2 linked regions of the Ketobacter sp. MCCC 1A13808 genome follow. The main gene of each other region encodes a partner of the protein of the gene in region 2 in a complex. Links are inferred from orthologs where the notes say so. Each region holds a gene or a part of one and is shown on either strand. Other genes may lie near its edges. The genes, in order: FT643_RS06520 and dapF.

Region 1 (14,868 bases), on a different replicon or contig from region 2:
CCGGCGTATAAAGCCGCCATTCGTTCTTCGCGGTCTCATACAATTCATTCACCGCTTTCCAATCGGCATGCTCCCAATCGTTCTGTTCTAAATAGGCCTGCAACTGATTACAAACATTCACCCGTTTATTGAGGTTGTCCTGACGGGTTTCCGACAATTGTTCGAAATACGCCTTACAGGGTTCATAAGCGACATCCGCGGCTTTACTGAACCGCTCCCATAACTCCTTACTTCGCCCTCTATCTGCCTCCCCCAATTCACGCCACTCATCCTGCAATCGGCGAATGCGTGTGGACAGGGCCTGGGGATCTGATTCTGATCGTGGCAATGCTTCCATATCGCGAATCAGCTCTTCTTTCTTCGGGGTTGCTACAAAGCCCTGCCAGTCACGTAGCTCATTCACTTTGAGCGTCAGTTCACGCAATTGCTTCTGATGATCAGCCGCCACTTTAATTGGCAAATGCTTTATTAGCTGATTGGCTTCTTTCAGCAGCCGGTTGGCCGATTTCAAATGACCCTGCTCTATTTCAGAGCTCAATTCCACAAAGCGAGATTTAATATTTTCAATCGCTTCTTGTTCAAGCTGCTTGGCTTTACCATGCAGACGTTCATGATGGTCCAGTGCCTGTTGGTGAAGTTTAAGGCATTCAGGCCAGGCCAACTCCTCCGGCCACACCAGATCCCCCAATGACGACTGCAATGCTTTTTGTTTTTTCTGTAAGGCCGCCATGGTTGCATCTTTGAGCTGCAAAACGCTTTCAGCGGTGCTGCGGATTTTAGCCTCACGCTCGCTGAGCTTGCGTACGGCATCCAGCGCCCGCTGCAACAGGCCGTGAATACGCAGAAAACGGTTACGCTCATCGGCGGCCGGTTCAATCACGTTCGCGGCTTCATCCCACCGGGTTTTCTGGGTATTCAGCAAAGCCTGCAGTGCCGGGATATCTGAAGGATCCAGCACCGCGATCGAGCCCAATTGTTTAACCGCTTCTTCCAACTGTTCACAGGCCGCCATTCGTTCCTGCAAGGCTTCCCGCTGATGGCGGGTTTCTTCTTCCAGTCGATCCTGTTCGTTGTGAACGTCGTCTAAGGTGATTTTGCACAATGTATACGCGCGATTAAAACGCTGTGTGGCTTCGTTATCTGCATGGTGCTGCAGTCGTCGCCACAGTTTCTGGTAATGCTCCAATTTCGGGCCGTACAAGTTATCGTAGGGCAGTCGTGCCAAGGTTTCCAGATTATGGCAAAGTTCACTAATCTGTTGCTCCAGGCTCGCTTCCTGTTGCTGCTCTGCACGCAACTCATTTAATTTTTCTTTGCAAATGCGCCAGACACTTTTATCCTTGCCTTTGCTCGCTTTTATAACCCGTTCCAGCCCGTCTTCACTCTCGACAAGCTGTGCCGCCCGCTGGCGCAACACGGTGACCGGCAATTTCACCGCAAAGCTTTCCAGCACCGATTCCGATTTAATATTATCGATCGCCAGACTGCTCAATAGCAGATTATCTGTATGCTCAATCAAGGCAGACAGTGAGTTGTCGTCCAGCCCACCCACCAGTTCCTGCAGCATGGGATCGATACCGCTGTTACCGTCAGGTAAAACCGCAACCAGATGCTCGATCGCCGAAAAACGCACACTGCTGTCCTTCTCCAGACCGATCAGGCTGATCAGCTTTTCGCTCTGGGGAATACGCTTGATCGCCGCCAGCCGCACATCTTTCTCCAAATCGCCTTTCGCCATCAACTCGATGACATGGAAATCATTGGAGTCGCTGATATCCATATTTTGCAGGGCCTGGATACGAACCTGGGGTTTCGCACTTTGCCATTTTGGTTTGAACAGTTTTTTGAACATAATCGTATCGTCGTTAGTTACGTTGATAGGTCACAATGCTATACGCAATTGCAGAATCGTCATGAACAGCAAAATCTTCGCGCTGAATTTCCTGCCAGACGGTTTGGTCAATTTCCGGAAAAAAAGTATCCCCCTGCGGGGCCAGATGTACTTCCGTTACATACATCCGGTCGACTAGTTCCAATGCTTGTTGATAGATTTCTGCGCCGCCGATAACCACGACTTCGTCGCCCTCTGTCAACGACTGGGCCAGCTCAATCGCTTGCGGTAACGAGGCGGAAGGATAGCAACGCTCAGGGAGTTTTTGCTCACTACGACTGATTACGACATGGGGACGACCGGGCAATACCCGACCCAGGGACTGAAAGGTTTTGCGCCCCATAATAATCGGTTTGCCCATGGTACGGGCTTTGAAGTGTTGCAGCTCGGCCGGAATATGCCAGGGCATTTTGTTATCCAGCCCGATAACGTTATTATCCGCCTTAGCCACTATAAGCGAAATCATATTAGCCCCCCTCTTCTCAACTACCCGCACTACCCGCCAGCACCAATCAGATGGCAACCGGTGCCTTGATATGCGGATAGGGATCGTATTCCGTCAGTTCAAAATCGTCGATGGTAAAATCAAACAGCGACTTCACATCCGGGTTCAGCGTCATCACAGGTAACGGGCGTGGTTCCCGGGTTAACTGTAATTCCGCTTGTTCGATGTGATTGGAATACAAATGCACATCGCCGAAAGTATGCACAAAATCTCCGGGCTGCAAGCCGCTCACCTGGGCTACCATCAGCGTTAGCAAAGAGTAAGAGGCAATGTTAAACGGCACCCCTAAAAATACATCCCCGCTACGCTGATACAGCTGACAAGACAACTTACCGTCTGCCACATAAAACTGGAACAAGCAATGACAGGGCGGCAATGCCTGCTTACCTTCCGAGGCATTCTGCTTAGGTGATTTCGACACATCGGGAATCACCACCGGATTCCAGGCACTGAGTACCAAGCGTCGGGAATCCGGCTTGTCTTTGATTTCCTGCAACAACAAACTGAGTTGATCCACCACCTCGCCTTTCGGCCCGTCCCAGCTTCGCCACTGTTTGCCGTACACCGGCCCCAGCTCGCCATTTTCGTCGGCCCATTCGTCCCAGATCGAAACACCGTTTTGTTTCAGATACGCGATATTGGTGTCACCGCGGATAAACCACAGCAATTCAATCAGAATCGATCTGAGGTGGGTTTTTTTCGTGGTCACCAGCGGAAATCCCTGACTCAGATCAAAGCGCATCTGATGGCCAAAGATACTGCGGGTTCCGGTGCCGGTCCGATCCGTTTTGGTGACACCGTTGTCTTTAATGTGACGGAGTAAATCCAGGTATTGTTTCATAAGCTCAGTCTGATTGTGTGGGTTTACGCTGATAGGCGTAGACGATCATGCCCGCCCCAATAATGATCATCGGCAGCGAAAGTAGCTGCCCCATTGTCATCCAATCCATCGCCACAAAGCCCAATTGCGCATCAGGCTGCCTGACAAATTCAACGCTAAAGCGGAAAATTCCATAGAACATACCGAACATGCCCGACACGGCAAAGCGCGGTCGCGGTTTCATGGAAAACGTCCATAGGATTATAAATAAAACCAGGCCTTCCAGTGTAGCCTGATATAGCTGAGACGGGTGGCGCGGCAAATTGTCTATATGCGGAAATACCATACCCCAGGGCACATCAGTCGCACGGCCCACCAATTCTCCACCGATAAAGTTACCGATACGGCCCGCTCCCAGGCCGATGGGTACAATCGGGGCGGCAAAATCGAGAATATCCCACATATTCTTGCTGGTCTTACGGGCAAACAAAAACATCGCCAGCAGTACACCCAAAAATCCACCATGGAACGACATACCGCCTTTCCAGACTTCAAACAAAGACAGGGGATTGTCGAGAAAGGGACCAAAGTTATAAAACAAAACGTAGCCAATTCGGGCGCCGAGAATCACCCCCAGCGCACCATAGAAAATCAGATCGCTGACCTGCTCGGTGGTCCAACCGGAGTTCGGCTTTTTAGCCCGATAGGACAATAATAAATATCCGGACACAAAGCCGAACAAATACATAAGCCCGTACCAACGCACACTTAACGGCCCAAGGTGGAAGGCGACGGGGTCGATTTCCGGGAACATCAACATCTGGGGGTTCCTTATTTCACGGATCAAATTCACGGATCAAACGCTGCAAGCGATCACTGCCAAGGTGAAGTAAATACGTTACCATGGGCGCTTATTTACCCCCGGCCTGCCCATTCCGGCCTTTCAGGGGGCCACTAGTGTACAACCATTCAACGGCTTTCTAAACATGTGTCTGATCCTTATCGCCAACCGGGTTCATCCGGATTTCCCCCTCATCATCGCCGCTAACCGGGATGAGTATTTTAGCCGACCGACGCAGCCTGCGCGTTTCTGGGCATCTGCAAGCGACGTACTGGCAGGCCAGGATCTGGTGGGCGGCGGCACCTGGATGGGCATAACGCTGGAAGGTCGTTTCGCTGCCGTAACCAACGTACGCAACCCAAACAAACTGCCACCAGCCAACGCGCTCAGCCGAGGCCAGCTGATCAGTACCTATCTGGTATCAAAGTTGACACCCCAGGACTTCCTCCGGCTGCAGGCCCACCGTGCCGCACAATTCGACGGCTACAACCTGGTCTGCGGCGACCGACATGGGCTGTATTACGATTCCAACCGTAATCCCGGCACCCAGAGACTGCAACCCGGCATTCACGGCCTTAGCAATGCCGGTCTAAACAGCCCCTGGCCGAAAGTGGATCAGGGCAAGCTTGCACTGGAGCAGTGCATAGAGCAGGAAAACTTCTGCAGTGATCGCTTGCTCGATGTCCTTAATGATCGCCACCGGGCACCGGATCACCTGCTTCCCGATACCGGGGTCGGGACGGAAATGGAGCGTATGTTGTCGTCGCGCTTTATTGAAGGGCAGACATTGGGGTATGGCACCCGCACCAGTACAGCCCTGACAGTATCCAGGAGTGGGCAAGTGGCGTTTATCGAGTGGACCTGGGATCAGGAGGGCGTATTGCAGGACAAGGTCGAATATCAGTTCAATGCGCAGGCACAGCAGCACTAAATCCGCTCAGGAGCTGCTGCTACCCTGGAACAGGGTCGGGCGAATAAAGCTGCCCAGGCCAGCTCGGTCCAACATCAAATCCACATGGCTGCGAATGACCGCGGCGTTGTCCATTTTCCAGACCTGCTCCAGCAGTTCCTTTGCCGCATCCATGCCGATTTTCCTGAGCACCCACTTCACCCGTAGCAAACTGGATGCGCTCATGCTCAAAGTTTCGTAGCCCATCGCCATCAACAGCAATGCGGAACGGGGATCGCCTGCCATTTCTCCGCAAATGGATACCGGTGTTCCCTCTTCTGTCGCCACGTCCACTATTTGCTTCAGCGCCCGTAATACCGCCGGGTGCATGGCTTGATACAGGCTGGCAACGCGACGGTTATTGCGATCCACGGCCAGTAAATACTGGGTTAAATCATTGCTGCCCACGGAAACAAAGTCGCACTGCTGGGCAAAATCACGAATTTGGTAGACCGCGGCTGGTACTTCGATCATCAGCCCCACTTCCGGCATCTGCACATGGGCGCCTTCTTCCAACACCTCCAGATAAGCCCGATGAATCAAATGCATGGCTTCATCGATCTCCATCATCGAACTCACCATGGGCAGCATAATGCGGAGGTTATCTAAACTTTCGCTGGCCCAAAGCATGGCCCGGATCTGCACCAGAAAGATTTCCGGGTGATCCAGGGTTACCCGGATACCGCGCCAGCCCAAAAAAGGATTGGCTTCCTGAATCGGAAAATAAGGCAACGCTTTGTCGCCACCAATATCCAATGTGCGCATGGTCACGGGTGCCGGATGGAACGCCTCCAATTGCTGCCGGTATATCTCCATCTGCTCCAGCTCACTGGGAAATCGATCACGCACCATAAAAGGTATTTCGGTACGATACAGGCCGACGCCCTCGGCACCCCGCTGCAGGGAGATGTTCACATCGGCCATCAAACCGGTGTTAACAAATAATTTGATACGGTGGCCATCGGTCGTTTCACAGGGCAGATCCGCAACCACTTCCAGTTCTTTCGACAGCACCGCCTGCTCATCGATAATGGCCTGATACTGTCGCACCACTTCCACACTGGGAGCAATAATCACCTCGCCCCGGTGACCGTCGACAATCAGCTGCAAGCCTTCCAGGCGCGATAACGGAAACTCACCCACGCCGACTACCGTGGGAATGCCTAAAGAACGGGCGACGATGGACATGTGGCTGTTACTGGAGCCGTGTAATGACACAATGCCAGCGATCCGCTCACGAGGGATATCGACAAAAATAGTAGGCGTAATGTCTTCGCCCACGATAATGGCCTGCTCAGGAATCGGTGCTGTCAGGGTTTTCGCCTGCTGCAGATAAGCCAATATACGCAAGCCCAGATCCCGCACATCGGACGCCCGCGCCCTCAAATAGGCGTCCTCCATCGCCTCAAACGCCGCCACGTGTTTCTGCACTACTTCACGCAACGCACCCTGCACCCAATTACCGGCTTCCACATGCCGGCGGATTTCGCCTGCCAGCGCGTTGTCATCCAGCATCCGCTCATACACCTGAAACAGCGCATGCTCTTCCGGCGGCAGGGTGAGCGACGCTTTCTCGCTAAGCGCACGAATATCACTACGCACAGCCTTTACTGCATCGTTCAGAGTGCGCAGCTCTTTCTTAACATTCTTTACTGCACGATCCGGTACAGACTTGAAATCAGTGGGGGGATAGGCGACGAACGCCTTGCCAATAGCAACCCCGATACAGCCTACTACACCGTCGAATTTTGCAGTCAGGCTACCAGTGCCACCAAAAATGCCATCGATAGCCCCGGTGGCCTCGGCGTGGGCGACCACCGCTGCCAATTGTGCTGAGATGGTCACCAGGAATGCTTCTTCTTCCTGATCAAATCGACGGCTATCCCGTTGCTGAACCACCAGCACACCCAACAGCTTCCGGTGGTGGATAATGGGGACGCCCAGAAAGGAATGAAACGGTTCTTCGCCGGTTTCCTGCAGAAAACGAAATTTGGGGTGGCTGGGTGCATCGTCCAGATTGATGGGTTCTTCGCGCATACCTACCTGCCCCACCAAGCCTTCGGAGAATTGCAGGGTGGCGGTTCCGACCGCTTTTTTGTTGAGGCCTTCGGTTGCCATCAGATAATAGCAATTCGCGGTGTGATCCAGCAGATAAATGGAACACACTTCGGTGCCCATGGAAAGCCGCACGCGCGTCACCATCACGTTCAACGCCGAAGACAAATCCGGCGCAGCGTTCACTTCCTGCACGATGCGTCTTAAAATTTCCAGCATAGAAAAGCTCTCGCAGCCACCTTCCTTTTTATTTGCTCTGGGTTCACGGCATTCCGCGGTATCCGCACCAGAGCTCTAGCATTCCCGCAAATCGATCAGTTGACAGTGCAATGTACTATTCAATTTTTTATTACTATTTAGACAGGCTTTTTCCGGCTTTTATGTCCACCGAATCATTTGCAATTGCATGCAGTGATGGTGCCAGTTCTTTTAGTGCCTTACGATAAACTTCCCGCTTAAATGACACCACCTGGTTCAACGGATACCAGTAACTTACCCACTGCCAACCATCGAATTCCGGTGGATTACCAAACTCAAAGCTCACCTGACTCTCACATCCGGTAAGCATCAATAAAAACCACTTTTGCTTTTGCCCAATACACAACGGCTTGCTGCGATAACGCAGAAAGCGCTTGGGTAACCGGTAACGAAGCCAGCCCTGCGTGCAACTGACTATCCTTACGTGTTCCTGTTTAAGCCCGATTTCCTCATGCAACTCGCGAAAAAGCGCCTCTTCCGGCGTTTCGTTTTCAGCGATGCCGCCCTGAGGAAACTGCCAGGCATCCTGGCCCACGCGCCGGGCCCACAATACCTGACCTTGCGCATTCGCCAGGATGATTCCGACATTCGGCCTGAATCCGTCCTCATCAATCACGTTTTGGTTTCCAAATCATCACTAGGATTATAAATACCCTAGTCTGCCCGAACGTACAACAGCGTTTTAGCGGCAAGCGCCACCGACCCGGCAATTACAATTAACATCTACTATAGACATATTTAGTTGATTTTTCTAAGTTTTTAATTGTTCAAATTGAAAATGCAGATTTTACCGTGGCAGCCAAGCTGATAAACTTGCCTGCAATTTAATTGATTTGATTCAGAGGCAAATATGAGCCTGGCTATTTTCGATCTCGACAATACCCTGCTGAACGGAGACAGCGATCATGCCTGGGGTGAATACCTGGTGCAGAAAGGCATTGTTGAAGAAGCCTGGTATCGTCGGCAAAACGATCATTTCTATGAACTTTATAAGCAAGGTAAGCTGGATATCATGGAATATCTGGAATTTGCCCTGCAGCCTCTCACCCGATTTGACATGGTGCAGCTAAAACAAATGCACGATGAGTTCATGGATCAGGTCATTCGCCCCATGCGTCTGCCAAAAGCCGAGGCTTTGCTGAACAAACACCGGGACCAGGGCGATTACCTGTTAATTATCACTGCAACCAACCGTTTTATTACCGGCCCTATTGCCCACGCTTTGGGCGTTGATGACATTATTGCTACCGATGCAGAGATCATCAACAACCGTTACAGTGGCAAAACCAGTGGCATACCTTGTTTTCAAGACGGCAAAGTGACCCGCTTGCAACGCTGGCTTGAGTCAAATCAACATAATCTGGCAGGCAGTTATTTTTATAGCGACTCTATTAATGACCTGCCGCTGTTAAAAGCGGTGACACACCCGGTTGCTGTGGACGCAGATGAACGCCTGTTAGCGGAGGCTAAAATGCGGGGGTGGCCATGCATTTCCCTGCGCGACTAACCCTTGGTGCTGCCGGCCTGAGTGCCTGCCTGTTACTGCAGGGTTGTGACAAACCGGCACCTCCGGCGACATCACCGCAGCAAACCGTCGCAACCGAACCCCGGACTACTGCACTGTCCGCGGTGGACAGGGAGCAACTGGCAACATTCCAAGAAACCGCTACCGCCATCCCACAATCATTAGTGGCATGCACCGCAGAGCTGCAGACATCTCTAATGCAATTTCTGAAACAGGTTGACGCCGACCACCTGCAGACACTGCGCGCACAATGGGCTCAATGCCACGATATTTATCTCGCCGCCAGTACGTTGCAGGGCTACACCCCGGCACAGCAGGCGGCCCTCAAACAAGCCCATGCCCAACTGGGTAACCCGCTAGCCATGCCCGGTTTTATTGACAGTGTAGAAGGCTACCCTTTTAGCGGCATAGTAAACGATGCCAGCCTGCAATTGGGTGAAGAGGAACTTCGGCAGCAACACGGCCTGACCGATGAGGCCGATGTCAGCATCGGATTCAATGTAGTGGGTTTTTTATTGTGGGGTGAGCACATCGACAACTCAGAACGGGTTGCCCGACCCTTCACCGATTTCGCAACAGTTGAGCATTGGGAAGACAGTAGCGAAGATCTGCCTATCAAAGACCACCCCCACAACCGGCGCCGGGACATGTTGCAATTAACCATTGAGCTGCTGTCTGCGGACTCGCAGAACTTGTTGAACGCCTGGGTAGAGGGTGCATTGCCTGCAACCCAAGAACAAGCAAAAAGTTGGGAGATGAGCCAATTACACGCCTTTAATGACGCACTGCAACAATGGCCTGATAACAAAGCCTTACCCGGTTATCTGCAACGCTGGCTGGAAAAAGACGCGCTTCCGGCGATACCAGCCAACCTGACCACCACAACAGCCGATCCTGCCAGCCCTGCCACACCATTGCGGGCACAGCTCAAAAACAAACTTAACACCGTGCCTACAATGCCGGACTAATGCGATAGAACAACGCTTTGAGATACTGGGTTTCCGGAATGGCCGGATGTATCGGATGATCCGGCCCCTGATTGCCCCGGTACACCAACTGTGCATGTCGGTCCACATGACGCGCGGTTGCTCTTACCGTGTCCTGCAATGTGGCTTCCGGCAAATGCATCGAACAAGACGCTGAGACCAGCAATCCGTTCTGCTCTAGCAAACGTAGCGCCAGCGTGTTCAGCTTGTTATAGGCACCCAGCCCCTTTTTAAAATCTTTTTTGCGTTTAATAAACGCCGGCGGGTCCACTATGACCACATCAAAACGCAGATTCTGGTCCAATAACGCCTGCAACACATCGAACGCATTACCTTCGTAACAGGTCACTTTATCCAGCACGTCCTGCTGCTCCGCGTTAGCTTGTAATTGATCCAGCGCGGCGGATGATGCATCCACCGAAGTCAAGGATTCGGCTCCGGCAGCCAGCGCCTGTAACCCCCACCCGCCAACATAGGAGAAAACATCCAGCACCCGTTTGCCCCTGACCCAACGTGCTAATTCGCGGCGGCTTTCCCGATGGTCATAGAACCAGCCCGTCTTTTGGCCGTCCTTGCTGTTAATAGTAAAAGACACCTCATTTTCCAGAACCTGTAATGTCTGCGGCCATTCGCCCACCGCCTCTTCCACTTCCAGGCTCAAACCTTCCTGCTCCCGCAACGGACTATCATTGCGGAACAAAATAGCGCGCGGTTCAAAAACCGTCTGCATGGCTTCCAGCAGAAGGGGCTTTAAACGCTCCATACCGGCGGTATTCAATTGCGCGACCAGATAATTACCAAAGCGATCAATCACCAACCCGGACAAGCCATCACTATCACCGTATACCGCGCGATAAAAGGGCTGCGAATACGCCGCCTCCCGTAACGCCAATGCGCACTGGAGCCGGCTTTGTAAAAATGAACGGTCCAAACCCTTACGCCAGTCCCGGCTCAGGATTCGGCAGCAGATCAAAGACTGCGGATTCACATAACCACGCCCGATCGGTCTGCCTGACGAGTCATCAATAATCACTTCAGAGCCCGCTATAAAGCCATGCAACGGTGTCTTTTCCACATCGACTTCGTTACTATAAATCCACAGATGACCGCTCTTGATACGTCGATCTTCTTTGTTTTTCAAACGGATATGGGGAACATTGTCCTTTGACATGGAGCCTCTCAGGTTATCTGCTACAAATAAAAAGGTGCAGGCATCGGTGCAATTGATGGGCACAAATATCGCGCGGCGATTATACCCAAATGCCGACGCTACCCATACCATGGACGGCAACATAGCAAAAATAGTTATAAATTCAGTGGGTTCACTCAGGATACACCGTGTCAAGTGTATAACAATTAGACTCTGGCATCCTGTAACCAGCTTAGGTAGACTCACTCTCCGACCAGCCCGACCTCACCGGATGGTCAGTCTAAGTGATCCCAAAATTGCCGGAGTATGCCATGTTTTGTTTTTCGAAAAGAGCCGTGACCCTGACCACGGCATTGGCTGCACTGCTTTGTTGTGTCAACAGCTTTGCCGACCTGATTGGCGCCAGCAGCTCCCCGAAACGGGCTGAAGTCACCGTTGAAGAAGGCCAGACCATAGAGATCCGCTGGGTCATCTCCACCAATCCGGTACATGAAAGTGGCGCTTTTTCACCCCAGGGAACGCTGCGCGACACGACCACGGACACCGTCCTGAAAACACTGAATAATCCGTTCAACCTGAACAAGGGCGCTGGCCCCATCTATTTTGAAGAATCCCTTACGCTGACCGCAGAAGAAGCAAAAAAATGGTACGACATGGGACATCGTAAGCTGGAATACAAACGGGTTTTTACTACTGGCTCCGAATTGCCCAGCACCACCGAAGCGGCTGTCGATATTAACCTGAAGAGCAAAGAAGACGTCGCCACCCAGAAGTTGGAACAGGAAAGCCTGACGGCGCACAGCCTGCAACTGACCTTCAAGCCTCAGCGCTTCCGCCAACAAGTGGCTCAGGGGTTACCCTTACAGGCCCAGCTATTCGTGCGCTTTTCCGGTCGCGGCACCCTGGCCGGACGCTGGCAACTGGCTCTGGTAGAACCGCAAGGGGCGCTTACCTACAAAACGCTGGCCACCGTAAATAAACCGGTGAGTGAATCGACCGAATTTCTGCTAAGCCCGAAACTACCCACACAAACCTTAGGACGGCATTTGTTACGTTTCTGTATAGATTCGCCCTCAGCCGCCGGCATGGCGATGACCGGAGCCGAAACCGCCTGCCCCAATCCGCAGCTGAGCAGTGCCCTGCAATACGACGTGGTTGAAAATTTTGTCAAACAAAGTGAGGCACCGGCGAGCGCCGGTCCGGCCAACCTGACCGCCACCTCCAAACTCAGGTGGCCAGTCATTCCGGACACCCGCGTGTACGAACTCCAGATCCATCAACTAACCGGCACGGACATGTTATCGTCCTCGGATTTTGTGGGGCGCTTGTTGCTGCCCTCCACCTCCACCAGCACACAACTGTCCGCAGACTTGATTAATCACCTGAATCCCGGCACTACCTACACTTGGCAGGTCAATGCACTGGATCAACATGGTGATTTGATTTTACAGACGGCACCCCAGCAATTTGTGTTTATGCCTTAATATTTTCGGCTCGGGCCGCGCCCCCCTATAGCGACAACAGGGTGCGGCCATCGTCGGACTATTTCAGGGCTTCCTGCTTTTTGTTTTCGATGTTTTTCTGGATTGCCTCTTCCACTTTCACCAGCGAAATGATTTTACAACCCGGCTCTACATCTTCCGGCGTGGGCGCTTCACTGAGCACCATCAAACGCTTTTTGACATTAATAATGAACATGGGTATGGCGTTACCGCCGTATTTCTCAAAATAATGCTGTAGCGTGAATTCTTCGCTCAAACTGGTTGTACGCATTTCCGCGCCCTGAGCAATCAGGCTCGCCAACCGACTATAAGTCGCGTCTTTGGAAAACAGGGGCATGCCCCGCATTTCCTCCGACACCACATTGCGGTCGCTTTTCTTCTGACTAGCCTGACTCGGTAACGAAAACACCCGATTTTTGCCAAACTCTCGCTGATAGCGCTGTACCGCCAATATATTCAAATCATCATTCTGGGACACACCGATCAAGCGGCCGAACCCCACCAAATCAATCTCTTTTTCCGCCAGACTCGATACCGGGTTACCGTGGAATACTTTCAACCCAGCCATCCGCGCTTGCCGCACATTATTTCGGAAGCTGTCTGCCAACATCACTTGAAAACCATTGTCCTGCACCGCTTTGCCAATAGTACGGGACACAGCATTAGCACCGATAAAGAGCAACCCCTGAGGCGATTGTTCTACTACCTTCAACATTTTAGCCAAAGGCTTTGCCGTCAGACTCTGAAACACGACGGTACCGATAATTATGACGAACGTCAGCGTGACCAACAAATCCGCGTTTTCAAAACCAAGCTGCGTCAGTCGCAAAGCAAACAGAGCAGACACGGCAGCAGCAATAATACCGCGCGGCCCGATCCAGGAAATCATGGTTTTTTCCTGCCAGGTCAATGAACTTCCCAGTGTTGCTGTCGCAATTTTTAACGGGCGCGCAATAAAATGAACAAAAGCCAACATCGCCACCGCCTGCCAGCTCAAATCAATTAACCCCTCCAGATCCACACGGGCGGCGAGCAGGATAAACAAGCCGGAGATTAACAGAATACTCAGGCTTTCTTTAAAATCGAGGATGTTTTCTGTATCGACGCCCCGCATATTGGCAATCCAGATGCCCATAATGGTCACTGCTAGCAAACCGGACTCATGTTCCAGTGTGTCGGAAAACGCAAACACCGCGAACACGGAAATCAATATAAATACATTATGCAAATAACCGGGAATTACATTCGCACGCAACAACCATCCACATAGGTAACCCGCACCACAACCCAGCAAGGTACCAATCAGAATGATCTTGCTGAAGACCAACACCACCGCCAGCCATTCGTTACCACCGCTGGATTCTGCAACGATAAACGTAAACACCAATACCGCCAGCAATGCCCCCAGCGGATCAATTAAAATACTCTCCCAGCGCAAGATATTGGTGATACGCGCGTTTGGCCTCACTGTACGCAACATGGGTACAATAACCGTAGGTCCTGTAACCACCACAAGCGCCCCGAACAACAACGCGATATGCCAATCGATCTGCAGCAGCCACCAACAGAAGTAAGACATACTGAGCCAGCTCACCAACACCCCTACTGTGATGATGCGCCAAACTACATTTTCCATGCCCCGAATTTCTTTGAATTTAAGGGTCAGGCTGCCTTCAAACAAAATCACTGCGACCGCCATTGATACCATCGGAAACAACATATCCCCTAACAGTTCATCCGGTTTCAGCCAACCAATAACCGGCCCTGAAATAATGCCCGCAAGCAGTAAAAACAATATGGCAGGCAAACGCAGACGCCAGGCCACCCATTGACAACTGATGCCTATCACACCGATTAACGCAAAAGTCAGAACCACATTGGTATCCACAGATATCTCGCTTAAGGACTGATAAGATTAAAGACAAACAGTATAGGGAACTGCGCTACCGCTTGATAGACTCGCAAGTTAACCAATGTTTATTTATATTGACCGGACAAATCAACCTACCCCAGCCAGGAAAAAATGTGTGCGCTGAAAATGAGTAGTTGCTGGTACCTTTATATTCTCCGCTGTGCGGATGGCAGCTTATATACCGGCATTACAACGGATCTGGAGCGGCGGACCCGGGAGCACAATCAGGGAAAGGCCGGAGCCAAGTACACGAAAGCACGCCGCCCGGTCGAATTGGTGTATTCTGAAGTCTCCGAGAACCGTTCTTCTGCTTCCATCCGCGAAGCGGCCGTCAAAAAGATGAGCCGCCGAGAGAAACTGGCTTTAATGAAATAAACCCGACCGGAAAGCAGACTGATTGGTTTGCATCGAGAATCCAGTAATATGACTGCTCCAAAGGCAGATCCCGATATTCTCTTCAATCAACACCAACTT
Region 2 (14,947 bases):
GGAGGTCATTGCGGTGATGCCTCCCGAGCTGTCCGGTTCTGACGCTGATCAATACGAGATTATCGACACTCACATTACCTTTAAACTGGCCCAGCAATCGGCCAGCTATGTGGTCTTGCGTTATGAAATGCCGGTGTTTAAGCACAAGGCAGACCAATCCATCCAGACCGCCGCGTTGCCGGATCAGGTGTTGGAGCGCAGCATTGCCGACGTCAGTCTGCTAGCCGGATTGCTGGTGGATAAGTTCCAATACCATCTACCCCTGTATCGGCAACACCAGAGAATGGCGCAACAGGGCATCATCGTAGCCCGATCGTCCTTAACCAACTGGGTTAAACGCTCGATAGAATTGCTGCGCCCCATTGTCGAAGCGCAATGCCGGCATATTCTGCTTAGCCGGGTGTTGGCTATGGACGAAACGCCGATTAAAGCCGGGCGACAACACAAGGGCAAGCTCAAGCAAGGTTGGTTCTGGCCCCTTTATGGCGAAGATGATGAAGTGGTATTTACCTACAGCGAAAGCCGTGGCCGACAGCATATTGAAAACACCCTGAAAAGCCAATTCAACGGCACCCTGATCACCGACGGTCACAGTGCTTATGCCCGTTATGCAGAGAAAACCCAAGACGTCACTCACGCACAGTGCTGGGTACACAGTCGTCGTTACTTCGTTGAGGCGCAAGAACGCGATCCGCCGGCGGTGGCACAGGCGCTGAACCAGATCGGCGGGTTATATCAGGTCGAACGGGCGATTCAGGAACAAAAGCTCACCGGCGATAAAAAGCATCAATACCGACTCGAGCACAGTAAGCCTGTCGTGGATGGCTTTTTTACCTGGTGCCAGACACAATGCCAGCGTCATGATCTGACACCCAAACACCCCTTAACCAAAGCACTTAACTATGTGATGGCCCGGGAAACCCAACTGCGTGTGTTTTTAGCTGATCCGGATGTCCCGTTAGATACCAATCATCTGGAACGAGAAATCCGTACCATCCCGATGGGAAGAAAGAACTGGCTGTTCTGCTGGACCGAGTTGGGTGCAGAGCACGTTGGCCTGATCCAAAGCCTGATCAGCACCTGCAAACTGCACGACATCAATCCGCAAACCTATTTGATTGATGTGCTCCAGCGTGTCAGCCAACACCCGGCAAGCCAGATCATTGAATTAACACCCCGAATCTGGAAAGAAAAGTTTGCAGGTAAACCACTGCGTTGCCCGCTTTACAAATCCAATGAGGCCCGCAATGCTGATCAATGACATGACCATTGAACAATTACTGGAACTGAATGAAATCATCTGTGAGCGCATTGATTATTTAAGGGCGAAGCAAGATCAAAACGTACTGGCTCAGATGCATATCGGTAACCAGGTCTCCTTCAAAACGGATGAAGGCAGGATATTCGGTGTCGTCATCAAGAAAAATCGCAAGACTGTGGTGGTGTTATCAGAAGATAAGCGCCGGTGGAAATTACCGCCGGGCATGCTGACCATAGTTAAGGATATCTAATTCAGGTAGTTCGTTGAGTTGGCAACTACGTGGTGGAATGACCGGTTACGAACATACTACGTTGAAATGTCGGCAGGTTTGTCATATCACGTATGGCTAGCCTCTCGGATTTTTGAAACAGATTATGACTTTTTGCCATGGTTAAAGAGTATCAAAATCAGGGATAAAAATTTAAGGAAAGATGGGCGAAAGAGGTTAATTGCTGATTTTGCATATTATCTTTGTAGCTATGCAATAATTCTTCATGAGCTCTCTCATATTTACCTTGGGCATACTGACTTTCTCAGGTCAAAAAATAGTTCAGAGGCTTTGAATGAGTTTCCTGATGAAAATGAAATTGCTAAAAAATATTTGATGGTTCGGTACGCGTTTGAAGCTGAAGCTGATCGTCAATCAGTCGAGTTTCTAATGGCGTTCTTGGAAGGAGCTTTGGGAAACGATGGAATGGGAAGTCATATCCGGTTTCCGAACCGTTTGGCTGTATATGAGTTTGTGGTTTATGCATTAACGTCACTGTCAGCACTTTTACAGCAGATGTCTTTAGGAGCAAAAGGCTCTGTTCACCCTGATGCCAATGCCAGGCAGTACATATTTTATTCGTCAATAGTTGCATATTTGAAGAAGAGGCACCCGGATCTGAATAATGTCCTCGAGACGAAGATTCCAATATGGGCCATGGAAGCAGGCAAGAAGATGGGAATACTTAATTCTCATGATCCTTTTGATGTTATGCGTACGGCCTTAGAGTTAGCTAAGGTTGATGACATTTTGAAAGAGTCAGGAGTTCGGGGGTTCCAACACAAGATGTATACTTCTGAAGGTATGGACAGTTGAGTCCATACAGGCGTTTTAAGATGTGGACAGGTGCTATTGGACACTGGCCATGAGCTGTGTGGGGTTAAGGGCGAGGCCATATGGACACATCATCCGTATCCGTGATATGCCGGCGCATATCAAGCACAGTTTGCTGGATAGCAGTCTTACGGTACCTGTGCAAAAAGGTGAATTGGCGTTAGGCCTGTGGCAAGGAATCTACCTTTGCGAACATCGCAACCACGCGGGCAGCCGCCGTCTCATTGTGACGCTCAATGGTGCCCTTATAAGAAAATAAGCATAAAAATCAATCGTTTTGTGTTCTATTCGACATAAGAGGCGCAACATTGATAGCCAAAGGTTTGAATCCTAAGTTAATTAGAAAAAATCATCATAGATCGTTAATTTGATAGAAAAAAACGCAATTGAAAAAATCAAAAATAAATTAGCAAACTGTTCTGCGTCGACTATAAATAGTGATACCTCTTGACGTTGGTATTATTTTTGAGGACTCAAACATGTCTGACTACGATGAAAATCACGATACAAATGATGAACAATCCGGTGATTCTTCCAGCCGCTCTAAAGACGCCGGTATGATCACCTATGACGACGGACGCGATCGTTCGTTGAGCTCCAGGGATGCGGAGCGTCAGAAATTGCAACAGGACATGGAACGTTATTTAACTAGCGGTGGTCAAATCAAGCAGATTGATCGTAACGTGCGAATGGATCCACCACGCAGGCCTGAATCCAATTATGGTAGCCGCCCGATCTAAACAGTTTTAAGCCTTTACTCTTGTTGAATATATTTTTGTTAATTCTTTTTAGCCCCGGTTATCCGGGGCTTTTTTATTTCTCCTTGGTCAAAAGCGTCCATTGATCGTGCAGTTTCCTCATGGTGCATATGGATTACTGGTGTTTTCACGAAAACCATATACGCAGACGCAGACCTGCCTGCTAAGGTTAGAGCAGAACCTTCAGCGTTAACGATGCATTGCGTGCCTCGCCGATATTACCCGCAGTGTATCCTCCGCTGGCCCAGTACTCTTCGTTAAACAGGTTGTTGATGTTGCCGACCAGCGTCCAGGCTTTGCCTTGCATATCAAAATCGTAGCTAAAACCTGCGTTGACCACGGTGCGACCCGGTACGGACAATAGGTTGTCGTCACTGATATAGGTGTCACCAAAATACCGCACTGCACCGTGTACAGATAGGCTGGGGATATTCGGTATGGAGTATTGTGCGGTGCCGACCACCTGCCATTCGGGCGCGTTGCCGGGTGTGTTGCCTTCCAGGTCCGCACTGTCGGAGGACGTTTTTTCAATAGTGGCGTCAAGATAGGTGGCACCCAGACCCATATTAAGATTACGGGTAAATTGATAGGCCGCGGACATTTCGGCGCCTTGATACTGTACCAGCCCATCCAGGGTGAGATAGAGATCAGCATCTCTGGTGATGTCCGTCTCATTGACGCGATCAATCCGGAAAATCGCAGCGCTGTAATCCAACGCGTCCTGTTGCCGCTTGAAGCCGAATTCGGTCTGCTTGGAAACGGTTGCATCCAGCACTTCGCCGGCATTGGCGTAACGGTCTGCGACACGACTGCCCGGCTCCAATCCTTCGACGTAACTGGCGTAAAGGCTGGTTTGTAAGTCCGGCTTATAGATGAGCGCCAGCGTCGGACTGAGCTCACGGGTTTGGTAATCAGGCTTGTTTTCGTAGTCGGTGAAACGCAGGCCGGCAATGGCCTGCCAACGTTCGCTAAAGTGGACGGTGTCGCTGACAAAAGCGCTGCGCTGGACTATTTCGGGTCGGGCTGCATTGAGAGCGAAATCAGGTGTGTGGAGCACCCGATATGGCTCGGGTTCATAGATGTTGCCCGGGAATTCATCCGCACGATAGTCGAAGTCGCTGTATTGGGTTTTGTTGCGCTGCAAACCCAGACCGGCGACGAGTTCATGCTTCATTCCGAGCGCTGATAGTGTGGCTTGCAACATCGCCTGGGTGAAGAATGTGTCAAGTCGGCCGGCAAAGTTATAGATGGCTCCGCTGTAGTCGCCTGCCGCGTTTAATAGATCCGCAAACGCTTTGTTTGAGCTGTGATCTTTGCGCGAAAAACCAAGCTGGTAACGCAGCATCCATTGGTCGTCCAGGTGCCATTCGAAACCGGTCGAAGCCAGCAGTGTTTCGGACTTGTAGTAGGCGTTATCCACGTTCATATTGTCGTAATCGTAGGTTGGCGTGGGCAAGCGGCCGCCACTGCCGGAGACATCGTAGCGGTCGAGGTAAAACTGAAAAGGTTCGCCGGTATTGTTGCTGTCTTCATAAACCAATGTGGTTTGCCACAGCAACGAGCTACCGAATTGCTTATCCAGTGCAATGGAGGCGACGCTACGGTCGATTTCGCTGGCGTTGTAGGCGTCACCTTGTTCGGTTGCAAAATTCGCACGCAGTGCCCAGCCATTGTGCTTGCAATCCGCTGCTCGCTAATAACCGTTCCAGGGCCTCGCTCGGTGTGAAAGAGCCGGTCAAGCCCTGGGCCTGCTGTCCTTCTACTATTTCCGGTGTAAAGGAAACGGTGATCCCGGTTTGTGTGGAAAACCGGACCAGTGCCGCTTCGAGCGAGCTGGCGGGGATGGACAGCGCCACTGTTTGGGGTGTATCGAGTTGCTTCGGTGGCGTTTCTGGTTGAGCTAGCCCTGCTCGGGGTAGGGTTGCAATAGGAAGCAGCAGAGTAATACTCAGCGCTAGCGTAGTGGGTGTCGGCTTCATTTGCTCAATTCCTTCGGGTTATTTTGTGCGCTGTAAAGTCGCGTCTCTGTATCAAGTCGAATGAGAATCGAAATCGACAACCCCTTGAGCAAAAATATTTGTTTTTTGAGCCGGAGTAGGATGTTGTGGCTACGCTAACTCAACCTGGACCCAATAGCGGGTGAAGTAGCGAATTTTGATCGGTAGGGTATTGGCCAGATTATCCAACACGGCGCTGGTGTTGGTGAGGTTAAAGGCGCCGGAGATACGCAGCCCGGTTGCGGCATCATTGCAGCCCAGGTGGCCGGTCCGGTAGCGGGACAATTCGGTCAGAAACTGCGGTAACGGCCAGTCACTCACAATCAACAGTTTTTGTCGCCAGGCATCGCTGTTGGCGGGCAGGGGGTAGGGGGAAGGAATGTGTTGCCGGGTAAATTCTGAACGCTGGCCCGCTTCCAGGCGTAAGGCGGATGTTGTTGAGTCGGCTGGCTGAATTTCCACAGCCTGTTCGTAAACGTCCACTCGGGTTTGATCGTTGACATCGCGCACGCTGAATCGGGTGCCCAAGGCGCGGACACGGCCGTGACGGGTTCGAACGATAAATGGGCGGTTGAGGGCATCCTGGGCGGTGGTGACCAGGATTTCGCCGCCATGGAGCCTAATCTCACGTTGGGTTGTACTGTAGTTGATGTCGACATGGCTGTTGGTGTTGAGTAAAAGTTCACCGCCATCAGCCAGAGCAAGGGTGCGCAATTCGCCGGTATTGGTGTGATACTGCGCGGTGAGTCTTTCAATACCGTCTTTTTGCTGCCACGCCAGCCCTGTACCGCCAACCATGAGGAGGAGGCTTAGCGCTTTGATCGTTTGCCGGCGATTATTGCGGGCGTTGCGCAATGTGCTGCTATCGCCTTCCAACTGGCTGAGCGTGTGTTGCAGTTTTTCCACCCGGGCCCAGGCTTGCCGGTGCTGGGGGTGAGCGAGCAACCATTGCTGATGGGCTTGATGTGCGGACTCGTCGGTGCCTGCATTTTGCAAGTCTACATACCAGGTCGCGGCGGCTTCAATAATGGTGGGGTGAACATTCGCCATCAGTCATCCCCGACCAGCAACAGGCATTGGCTCATCGCCCGGATAAAGTGCTTACGTACCGTATTGACGGATATGCCCAGTCGACGGCTAATGGCTACGAAACTCAAACCGTCTATCTGCGCCAGTAGAAAAACCTCTCTAGGACGTTCGCCCATGTCATCCAATAAGCTATCAATTTGCACCAGGGTTTCAATAATAGTGTGACGGGCTTCCGGTGAAATATGGACTGCTTCCGGCTGCAGCGCCAGCGTGTCCAGGTAGGCGCGCTCGATGCTGCGGCGCCGAAACAGATCTATCAGAAGGTTGCGTGCAATGCTGCTGAGATAGGGGCGCGGGCTTTGTGGTTGCGGGATAGTCTCTTTTTGCAGAATGCGGATAAAGGTATCCTGAGCCAGATCCGCGGCGGTTTCCGAACAGTCAAAACGCGAGCGAATCCAGGCGCGCAGCCAACGGTGATGGTTGTTATACAGGTTATGGATTTCGGTCTGCCGGGTTACTTCGATACCTGACACGTCGTGTTCCTGATTGGTTTGAGTAAATGAGAATGGATCTCATTGTATGATGGCCAGGGGGACAAACGCAAATAGGGTGGGACGGTGTCAATTCAACGACAGAGCGGCAATGCGGTGTACTGCTTCCGGTAATTGATCAAGAGAGTGGATTTCAACGCTGGGCTGACAGCGGTCAGCAGGAAGGCGTTGATTCTCGTTAAACCAGATGGTGTGAAACCCTAACACCCCGGCGGCCTCTATATCCTCTTCGGGGTTGTCTCCGATATGTATGGTCTGTTCGGGACGGACTCCCAGTGTACTGAGTGCGCGTAAAAACATGGCACGGTGCGGTTTGGGTTTACCTTCGGTTTCCGATGAGAAGTGGGCTTGAAAATAGCCTTCAATGCCGATCATTTCCAGGTTCGCGTTACCGTTGGTGAGGGCGATCAGCGGGTATTGGTCACTCAGGGTTTTTAATATTTGCTCTGCCTGATGGAACAGCGTTATCTGATTGCGCCCTTTATAAAACACCGCAAACGCTTTATCGGACATTTCCAGGGCGTGGGCATGTTCAAGCCGAGCCTGAATAAACACTTCGTATAACAGTTTCTTGCGCATGTTGGTTGGGTGATTACGCACGTCGGGGAATTGCTCCAGTACCCGCTTGTAGGTGCCTTTTAACTGATCCATTTCCAACAGTGCAACGGCTTCCGGTACATGCTGTTGGACCCAGTTACGCATGGCTTTTTCTGCTTCGATAATAACCGGGTCAATTTCCCATAGCGTATTGTCCAGATCGAAGGTGAGTAGTTTAATCATCGCGTTTCTTGGCTCGTGGGTGGGCCTGGTCATACACATTGGCCAGGTGTTGAAAATCCAGGTGGGTATAAATTTGGGTGGTGGAAATGTCGGCGTGGCCCAGTAATTCCTGCACGCTGCGCAGATCACCGCTGGATTCCAGAATATGACTGGCGAAAGAATGGCGCAATAGGTGTGGGTGCAGGTTTCGGTCGATGCCCTGCTTAATACCCCACTGTTTAAATCGTTTCTGCACGGTGGACGGGTGCAGTGGTGTGCCACGCTTGCTGACAAATAGGCTGGTGTCTTGCGGTGCGAACTGATCCCTGAGTGCGAGCCAGTCTTGCAAAGCTTGTAGAGCCAAACGCCCAACCGGAACCACTCGCTCTTTATTGCCTTTTCCCAATACTCTCACGGTGGCCTCGGACCAATCCAGATGTTCTATTTTTAGTTGCAGCAACTCACTTAAACGTAAGCCGGAGGAGTAAAATAATTCCAGGATGGCACGATCCCGGATCGACAACGGATCGCGTTCATCAATTTGCATTAGTTGTTGTACCTGATCCACATCCAGCGTGTGCGGTAGTCTCTTTTCCCCTTTGGGTGCCCGAATACCTTGAGCGGGATTGTGCTGCGCCTGCTTGTTTTGTATCAAATAGCGATAGAGTCCGCGCAGGCTGGCCAGCAGTCGTTGCAAACTTTTGCTCTTACTGCCTTTGCGGTGACGTTCTGCAACCAGCATGCGAATGTGTTGCGGTGTAATTTCATTCACGTCAGGGAGGGATTGTTTGTTGGCAAATTCAACCAGGTGTTGAAGATCCCGGCGATAAGCCAGAACGGTGTGTTCAGACAGCATGCGCTGCAGCTGCAAGTGATTGAGATACCGGTCAATGCTTGCTTGCAGCATGGGCATGCGGATTAGGCCAGCAGGTGGAGCAGGCGTCGGCTCAGTATATCGCCGATGTAGCGGGCAAATGCGGTGTCCATATTGGAATTAAAATGGCCCGGATCGGTGCTGCCAATGGCAAGTAGCCCTAAATCCTGATTGTAATGCAACGGGATCAGAATGGCCGAGCCCTCACTTTGGGAGTAACCCGGAAATAGAAAAGACATTTCCGTTTTACGGAGTGTGGTGCAGATTATGCGATTGCCGCGCAGCAAATCCCGCAACGATACCTGAAGATCCCGCGGACTGCTCAGGGTGATGTGGGTTGCAGGCGTTGCAGCGGATTTATAGACAAACAGATTGGCATGCTCAAGCTCGAATTCCAGCGCCAATACTTGTTTCAGATTGGCACCCAATTCGTTCAGACTGTTGGCTTCCAGCAGGCTTAGGCCAAGGTTTTTAATTTGGCCGAACAATTTATCATTGTCGCGGGCTATGCCCACCAGCTCGTTGAGTTTGTGGCGCAGCTCGGTGTTGCGAGAGCGCAGAACGCTGGCCTGACGTTCCAACAACGACGCCGCATTGGCGGGCGCGTGGGGCAGCTCCATGTCGTAAAGAATGTCGGGTCGATTGACAAAAAAGTCAGAGTGGCTGCGCAGGTAATTTGCGACGTCGGCAGCGGTCAGTTCAATTTCTTGTTGTTGTCGTTCTGCAGTTGATTCAGTCATAGAAAGTAGGTTCCATCGTACACGGTGGTAGCCGGACCGGTCATCAGTACCGGGTGGCCTTCACCTTGCCATTCGATTTGCAGCTCACCCCCCGGCAAGCTGACAGTGACGTTATTATCAACAAGATTAGCAGCTATTGACGCAACTGCAGCAGCGCAGGCGCCGGTACCGCACGCACGGGTTTCTCCGACCCCCCGTTCGTAAACGCGCAAACGAATATTCTGCCGGTCGACCACCTGGCAAAAGCCAATGTTGGCTTTGTTCGGAAAGCGGGGGTGGGCCTCCAGTTTCGGCCCAAGCTCGTTGACCGGCGCGCTGTCCACATCAAATACCTGCAATACGCCGTGGGGATTGCCCATGGACAGGCAGGCCAGTTCAATGATGTTGCTTTCCACATTGAATTTATATTTTGGATGGCGTTTTTCAGCTTGCAGTGGAATTCGATCCGGCTCAAAAACCGGTGCGCCCATATCGACGGTAACCAGGTTCCCACTGAGTAGGCGCAATTCAATTTTACCGGTATTGGTTTTAACGGGAATCACGTCTTTATAGGTCAGGCCCTTGTCCCGCACAAAACGGGCAAAGCAGCGGGCTCCGTTTCCGCACTGTTCCACTTCGCTGCCGTCAGCATTAAAAATACGGTAAGTGAAATCAACATCCGGCGAGGTCGGCGGCGAGACTAACAAAAGCTGATCGAAGCCCACGCCAGTATGGCGGTCCGACAAACGCCGTATCTGATCGCTGTTGAGCTGTATATTCTGGGTGACCTGGTTGATCACCATAAAGTCATTACCCAGGCCGTGCATTTTGGTAAATTCCAGTTTCATAAGGCTCAGGGTACCAGAGATTCAAGGGCAAGTTGATCTTCGTAGGTTTCCCGCCGCCGTACCGTATAAAAAGCGTCTCCGTCCACCATGACTTCGGCAGCCCGGTTGCGGGAGTTGTAATTCGAACTCATTACAAAACCATAGGCTCCGGCGGAACAGATCGCCAGTAAATCTCCTGGCGCAATGGACAGTTCACGGTCTTTACCCAGGAAATCTCCGGTTTCACATACCGGCCCCACAATATCGTAGGATTGTGTTTGCCCTGCGCGGGGGGTCACCGGGATGATGTTTTGCCAGGCACTGTACAGTGAAGGCCGGATCAGATCGTTCATTGCCCCATCCACCACCGCAAAGTGTTTCGCCTCGGTGGATTTCAGGAGTAACACTCGGGTGAGCATAATACCGGCGTTAGCAGCGATAGCCCGGCCTGGTTCCATCAGTATTTTGATCTTGCGCGACCCCAGTTTTTCCAGCAAAGCACTGACGTAGTCGCCGGGAGTCGGCGGCTGTTCATCGCGGTAACGCACACCGAGACCACCACCGATATCCATATGTTCCAGCTGAATGCCTTTGGCGCCGAGTTCGTCGATGCGATCCAGCAATCGGTCCAGCGCATCCATAAACGGGGTCACGGAGGTGAGCTGAGAGCCGATATGGCAATCAATGCCGGTGACTTTAATGTTGGGTAATTCCGCCGCGCGTTCGAATACAGTAATGGCGCGGTCGATGTCGATACCGAATTTGTTTTCTTTCAGGCCGGTGGAAATATAGGGGTGGGTCTGAGCATCGACATCCGGGTTTACGCGCAGGGAAACCGGCGCGATTTTGCCCATCTCACCCGCTACCCCATTGAGTGTTTCCAGTTCGGCTTCGGATTCCACGTTAAAGCAGTAGACCCCCACTTGCAGCGCGCGGCGCATTTCTTCCGGTAATTTTCCGACTCCGGAAAAGACCACTTTGCCTGCATCGCCGCCCGCCTTGAGTACCCGCTCCAGTTCTCCTTGAGATACGATATCGAAGCCCGCGCCTTGTTGCGCCAGCACGTTTAGCACCGCTAGGTTGGAGTTAGCTTTGACTGCGTAGCAGATCAGGTGTGGATGCGTGCCAAAGGCTTCGTCGAACGCCTGCCAGTGGTTTTCCAGGGCTTGCCTGGAATAGACGTAACAAGGACTGCCTACGGCATCTGCGATGCGGTTAACGGCAACCTGTTCAGCGAAAAGCGTTTGGTTCTGGTAGTGAAATTGGCTCATTCAGTGATCTCATCTGGCGTTGTCTCACGGGATTCTTGCTGGCTGTCGTGCAGGACTTCGGATGAATCACCCGGCTTCTCATCGTTGGTTGCTGCCGCATCAGCTTTCGAATCAGCGTGTATCGCAGCACAGGTCGGGCACAGCTTCTCAGCTTTTGTCGGAGGCGGGTTATTGGGCATGTACAGCGGCCCCTTTTGGCCACATGCAGAAATCAACCATATGCCGAAGGCCAGTAGTGCGAGCCTTGTAGCGAAGTTAAGCATTTCAGGGTTCCGTGAGTGGTAAAATTTGCGCCATTATACCCAGCGCCGGGGTCGGGCGCGAATGCCGGGTTTAAACGATTTGACTGTCAGTGAATGCCGTATTCAATTTCCCATTGTTGCAGCGTATGCAGCACCCGCTCCTTAAATTGTTCCGGGCTCGCGCTTGCGGCAGCCGGGTGACTGACGGGCAGCCGCACCGGTTTGCCGAGATGCTTTTGGGTCCAATCGCCGATTGCCATAATCAGCCCGATCAGATCCTTGCCGCGCCCGGTGAGGTAATACAGCTTGCGGCGCTTGTTCTGCGGATGGGGGATGGAGCGGACGATGTCATTATTCTGCAGTTTCTGCAGACGGTCACTGAGTATATTGCTGGCGATGCCTTCGTTCCCTTGCAGCAGCTCGTTGTATTCATGGCGTCCGAAAATCAGCAAATCCCGCACAATAAGCAGCGTCCAGTGATCGCCGACGATATCCAACCCACAGGCGATCGGACATTCGGAGCGCATTCTATGCTCTTTTTTTGAAGCCATGGGCCGTCCCGATTGATGAAAGGCGTCATATTACTTGCAAAATGCAATCGATGGAAGTAGCCTTCAATTCAGCTTGTATAATGCAAGTAACGGTTTCATTGGCCAGCGATAAACATGGAGCGAACGACAATGTACAACATATACGGATTCGGCACTTTTAACCCGCTTAAAGTGGTTTTCACTGCCGAGGAATTGGGCCTGGAATACCAATTCCACCCGGTGGATCTGGCGAAAGGCGAAAACCGGCACCCGGACTATCTGGCAATTCATCCATTGGGAAAGATTCCGGCCCTGGAGCACAACGGTAATACGTTTATCGAGAGTGCCAGTATCTGCCGGTATATGGCAAATTGCAGTGGTCAGCAATTGTATTCTCAGGACCCGGTGGCAGCCGCGCAAATCGATCAGGTTATGGATTTGATGCAAACCCACATAGGCCGATGGCTGGGTGCATTCTTCTGGCAGGAAATCGTAATGCCAATGATGAAACAGCAACCGGATCAGGCGGTATTGGCCGAAGCCAAGGGGTGGCTGGATAAACAATTACCGGTGATCGACGACATTCTGGCAAAGAAAGCCTTCCTGGGTGGTAGCCGTTTCAGTATTGCTGATACCTTTGCCTTTCCGCTGCTCAATACCTCGGAGATCACCAGTGTCGATCTCGGGCCTTACCAGCATATTCAACGTTGGTACGGTGAAATCAGTTCGCGTCCGGCGTTACAGCGAGCGAAACAACAGATCGGACAAATGAAGTAAGCCGGCAGGGCCTTACTCACGCCAGTCGCAAGGCGGAGTTGATTGCGCTTTCCAGCTTTTCTTTGTGCTGTAGAAACTGAACGGTTTGCAGTTGCTCGCCCTGGGGTAAGTCCAGCTGACTGAGGTCCAGGTCAGTGATGTAGCAGGGGTATTGTTCACGGTTGCGTCGCAGGGATGCGATGTAACCGGCCACGGCGGCAAACAACGCATCACCGTACTCCAGTTGCGAGAATTCCTGGTTGTCACAATAGATGGTGTAGAACACATCGCCAAAGGTGCCGGTCTGGGCAATGGCTTGAATACTGTGATGCTCCTCGTCATGCTCCAGGGCTTTAAATTCTTTGCGCCTGGTTTGCATATCGCCACGACGGTTACGGGAGATGTAGTAATAGGCCACTTTTTGTGAAGGGATGTCGTCCTTGCGGTCCAGCGTGCTGCGCCTGAGTTGTATGTTTTCCAGAAAATGCCGAATCGGGTTAAGTACGGTTTTTTCATCAAAATAGTTTTTCTGGGTAAAGAAAATAGACCCCAGTTCGTCGTGTATAAATATATCGGCCTGATCACCATTGCTTTGATAGAACGCTTGAATACGGCCCGGCGCCCCCATCTTGGCCACCATGCGCAAGGGGTGTTTCACCAAGGCATTACGGTCCACGACGATTTGGCTGTATTGGGGTTGCGACTCGCCCAGCGCTTCAATCAGGTCTTTATAATTGCGCATTCCCCGCACATAAGGTGTGTTACGGCGGAACTGCAGCATATAAATAAACTGTTCGATTTCCAGAATGTAACGGGTGTCCAGGCTACGGGTGCCACTGTAATAGCATGAGATTATATCCCGAAATAATTCTTCCACTCGCAGTGCGATGGCGCTGGCGCGGCTGGGGCAGTAGCAGCGAACGTCCAGTCGCGGCAACGGAATCGAACCATCGGGGGGGATTTGGCGCATATAATGAACCAGGCAATCGATGAGCGCGTTTTCCCCGGAGTAGTGACTGCAAATAATTTCACCCCAGCTATTAAAAGTCACCTGATCGACGGTGATGGCCAGGTTGTGATGAAAGGCGCTGTAACTGAGTGCGTCACTTTGATCCGACAGGCGGTGGATGCCTTTTAGGGTCATGGGCCGCATCGGGTCGATACCGGCATTGATATACAGGGTGATTTTGGTGGGAAACGCGGAGTGATCAAAATTTTGCTGCGGTGCGTAAGGCAGCGTTTCACCGTGAATCTGAAAGAAAGATTGTACGGTTTGTTGTAATTCGTGCTCAGTCATATCGGTGTCGTTGTCTTCTACCGATAAGCGAGTGGTTTGATCCAGCAGTTTATTGAAATAGCACCAGGAGATTAATTCGATAATACTACGGCCTTTCTTGGTTGGCTCGCGACCACGGGCTTCGCGCTCTTTGAGATAACCTGAAAACACCGCCCAGTAATTATTGATGCCATGTTCTTCATCGCGCACGTAATGAAACGATAAATGTTCTTCTACCAGGCTGGCTGTAATACCAGGGTTAACCAGTTCGATTTTGCCTCCTTTGCGCTCGAATGCGGCGTACAGCTTCCGCCCCAGAATGTTCATGTCTTCCTGTTTGATTAAGGCTTCGATGTTATTTTCACGCGCAAAACTGGAGAGAAAGCGATAGCTGTGGTTTAGCTCCTGTACCAGCTCCTGGCGTTCCATGCTGACGCGGTTTACTTTCCAATAGCGTCGATCATCCAGTTGCTGAATGTAATTCTCGTTCCAGCCCCACTCCCGCACCAGGCGCAGCATCACTTGACGTCGCCAATTGGTCATAACCTGATTGGGGGTTCGGCTAAGACTTTCATTGACCTTGAAATAGAAACAGTGGCGGATCAGCTCAAGGCGCCGTAGCTCCTTACGTTCGATCAAATAATTCTCGATTTTACGGTACAGCATTACATAAGGATCAAGTTCATCCAGGTCCAGGTTGCCGGCATACACTTTCTTTTTATAGACGATGCTCAGGCTTTCTACATTGGGGTATTCGCTGGCGTAGACTTCCGTTAGCACTATTTTGATAACGGATTTATAAGGCGAATCAATGCCCTTATACAGTTGCCACATACCGGCGCCGATAAACTCTCCAGCTGGAAAATCGGAGATACCGCCGAAGTCAACACAGTCGTCAGGCTTTAAAAAGCGCTTCCTAAGCAGCATGTCGGCAATTTCTGTGTATCTGTTTTCATCGTAGGCCGGGATCATCCACCATAAAGGATAGCGACCGG

What was found.
Region 1: the proteins of dapF (region 2) and FT643_RS06520 are in contact, whole or in part, in a solved structure (PDB 5YGU), measured with the Escherichia coli proteins. The link is inferred for Ketobacter sp. MCCC 1A13808 from one-to-one orthologs.

The regions. Positions count from the first base shown.
Region 1 is NZ_VRKW01000002.1:589,351-604,218, forward strand. What follows is about bases 6,175-9,062. They hold FT643_RS06520 (RNA pyrophosphohydrolase), read right to left. Parts: upstream 7,936-9,062; coding sequence 7,414-7,935; downstream 6,175-7,413. Other genes in these bases: ptsP (phosphoenolpyruvate--protein phosphotransferase), read right to left, coding at 6,175-7,280; FT643_RS06525 (histidinol-phosphatase), read left to right, coding at 8,170-8,826; FT643_RS06530 (imelysin family protein), read left to right, coding at 8,805-9,062. Outside these bases: FT643_RS06490 (DUF349 domain-containing protein), read right to left, coding at 1-1,852; FT643_RS06495 (dihydrofolate reductase), read right to left, coding at 1,866-2,357; FT643_RS06500 (thymidylate synthase), read right to left, coding at 2,404-3,237; lgt (prolipoprotein diacylglyceryl transferase), read right to left, coding at 3,242-4,036; FT643_RS06510 (NRDE family protein), read left to right, coding at 4,203-4,988; more of ptsP, read right to left, coding at 4,995-6,174; more of FT643_RS06530, read left to right, coding at 9,063-9,812; FT643_RS06535 (class I SAM-dependent rRNA methyltransferase), read right to left, coding at 9,796-11,001; FT643_RS06540 (hypothetical protein), read left to right, coding at 11,292-12,464; FT643_RS06545 (cation:proton antiporter), read right to left, coding at 12,523-14,370; FT643_RS06550 (GIY-YIG nuclease family protein), read left to right, coding at 14,521-14,769. UniProt on the Escherichia coli protein: Master regulator of 5'-end-dependent mRNA decay.
Region 2 is NZ_VRKW01000012.1:672-15,618, forward strand. Bases 7,984-10,950 are described here. They hold dapF (diaminopimelate epimerase), read right to left. Parts: upstream 9,899-10,950; coding sequence 9,068-9,898; downstream 7,984-9,067. Other genes in these bases: xerC (tyrosine recombinase XerC), read right to left, coding at 7,984-8,361; FT643_RS18060 (DUF484 family protein), read right to left, coding at 8,376-9,071; lysA (diaminopimelate decarboxylase), read right to left, coding at 9,904-10,950. Outside these bases: tnpC (IS66 family transposase), read left to right, coding at 1-1,261; FT643_RS18010 (transposase), read left to right, coding at 1,248-1,511; FT643_RS18015 (hypothetical protein), read left to right, coding at 1,530-2,345; FT643_RS18020 (YjbQ family protein), read left to right, coding at 2,395-2,622; FT643_RS18025 (hypothetical protein), read left to right, coding at 2,843-3,103; FT643_RS18030 (TonB-dependent receptor), read right to left, coding at 3,291-4,679; FT643_RS18035 (STN domain-containing protein), read right to left, coding at 4,750-5,100; FT643_RS18040 (FecR domain-containing protein), read right to left, coding at 5,230-6,168; FT643_RS18045 (sigma-70 family RNA polymerase sigma factor), read right to left, coding at 6,168-6,680; FT643_RS18050 (HAD family hydrolase), read right to left, coding at 6,768-7,478; more of xerC, read right to left, coding at 7,471-7,983; more of lysA, read right to left, coding at 10,951-11,148; FT643_RS18075 (hypothetical protein), read right to left, coding at 11,145-11,327; FT643_RS18080 (winged helix-turn-helix transcriptional regulator), read right to left, coding at 11,498-11,941; FT643_RS18085 (glutathione S-transferase family protein), read left to right, coding at 12,071-12,697; FT643_RS18090 (class I adenylate cyclase), read right to left, coding at 12,714-14,947. UniProt on the Escherichia coli protein: Involved in the succinylase branch of the L-lysine biosynthesis and in the biosynthesis of the pentapeptide incorporated in the peptidoglycan moiety. Catalyzes the stereoinversion of LL-2,6-diaminopimelate (L,L-DAP) to meso-diaminopimelate (meso-DAP).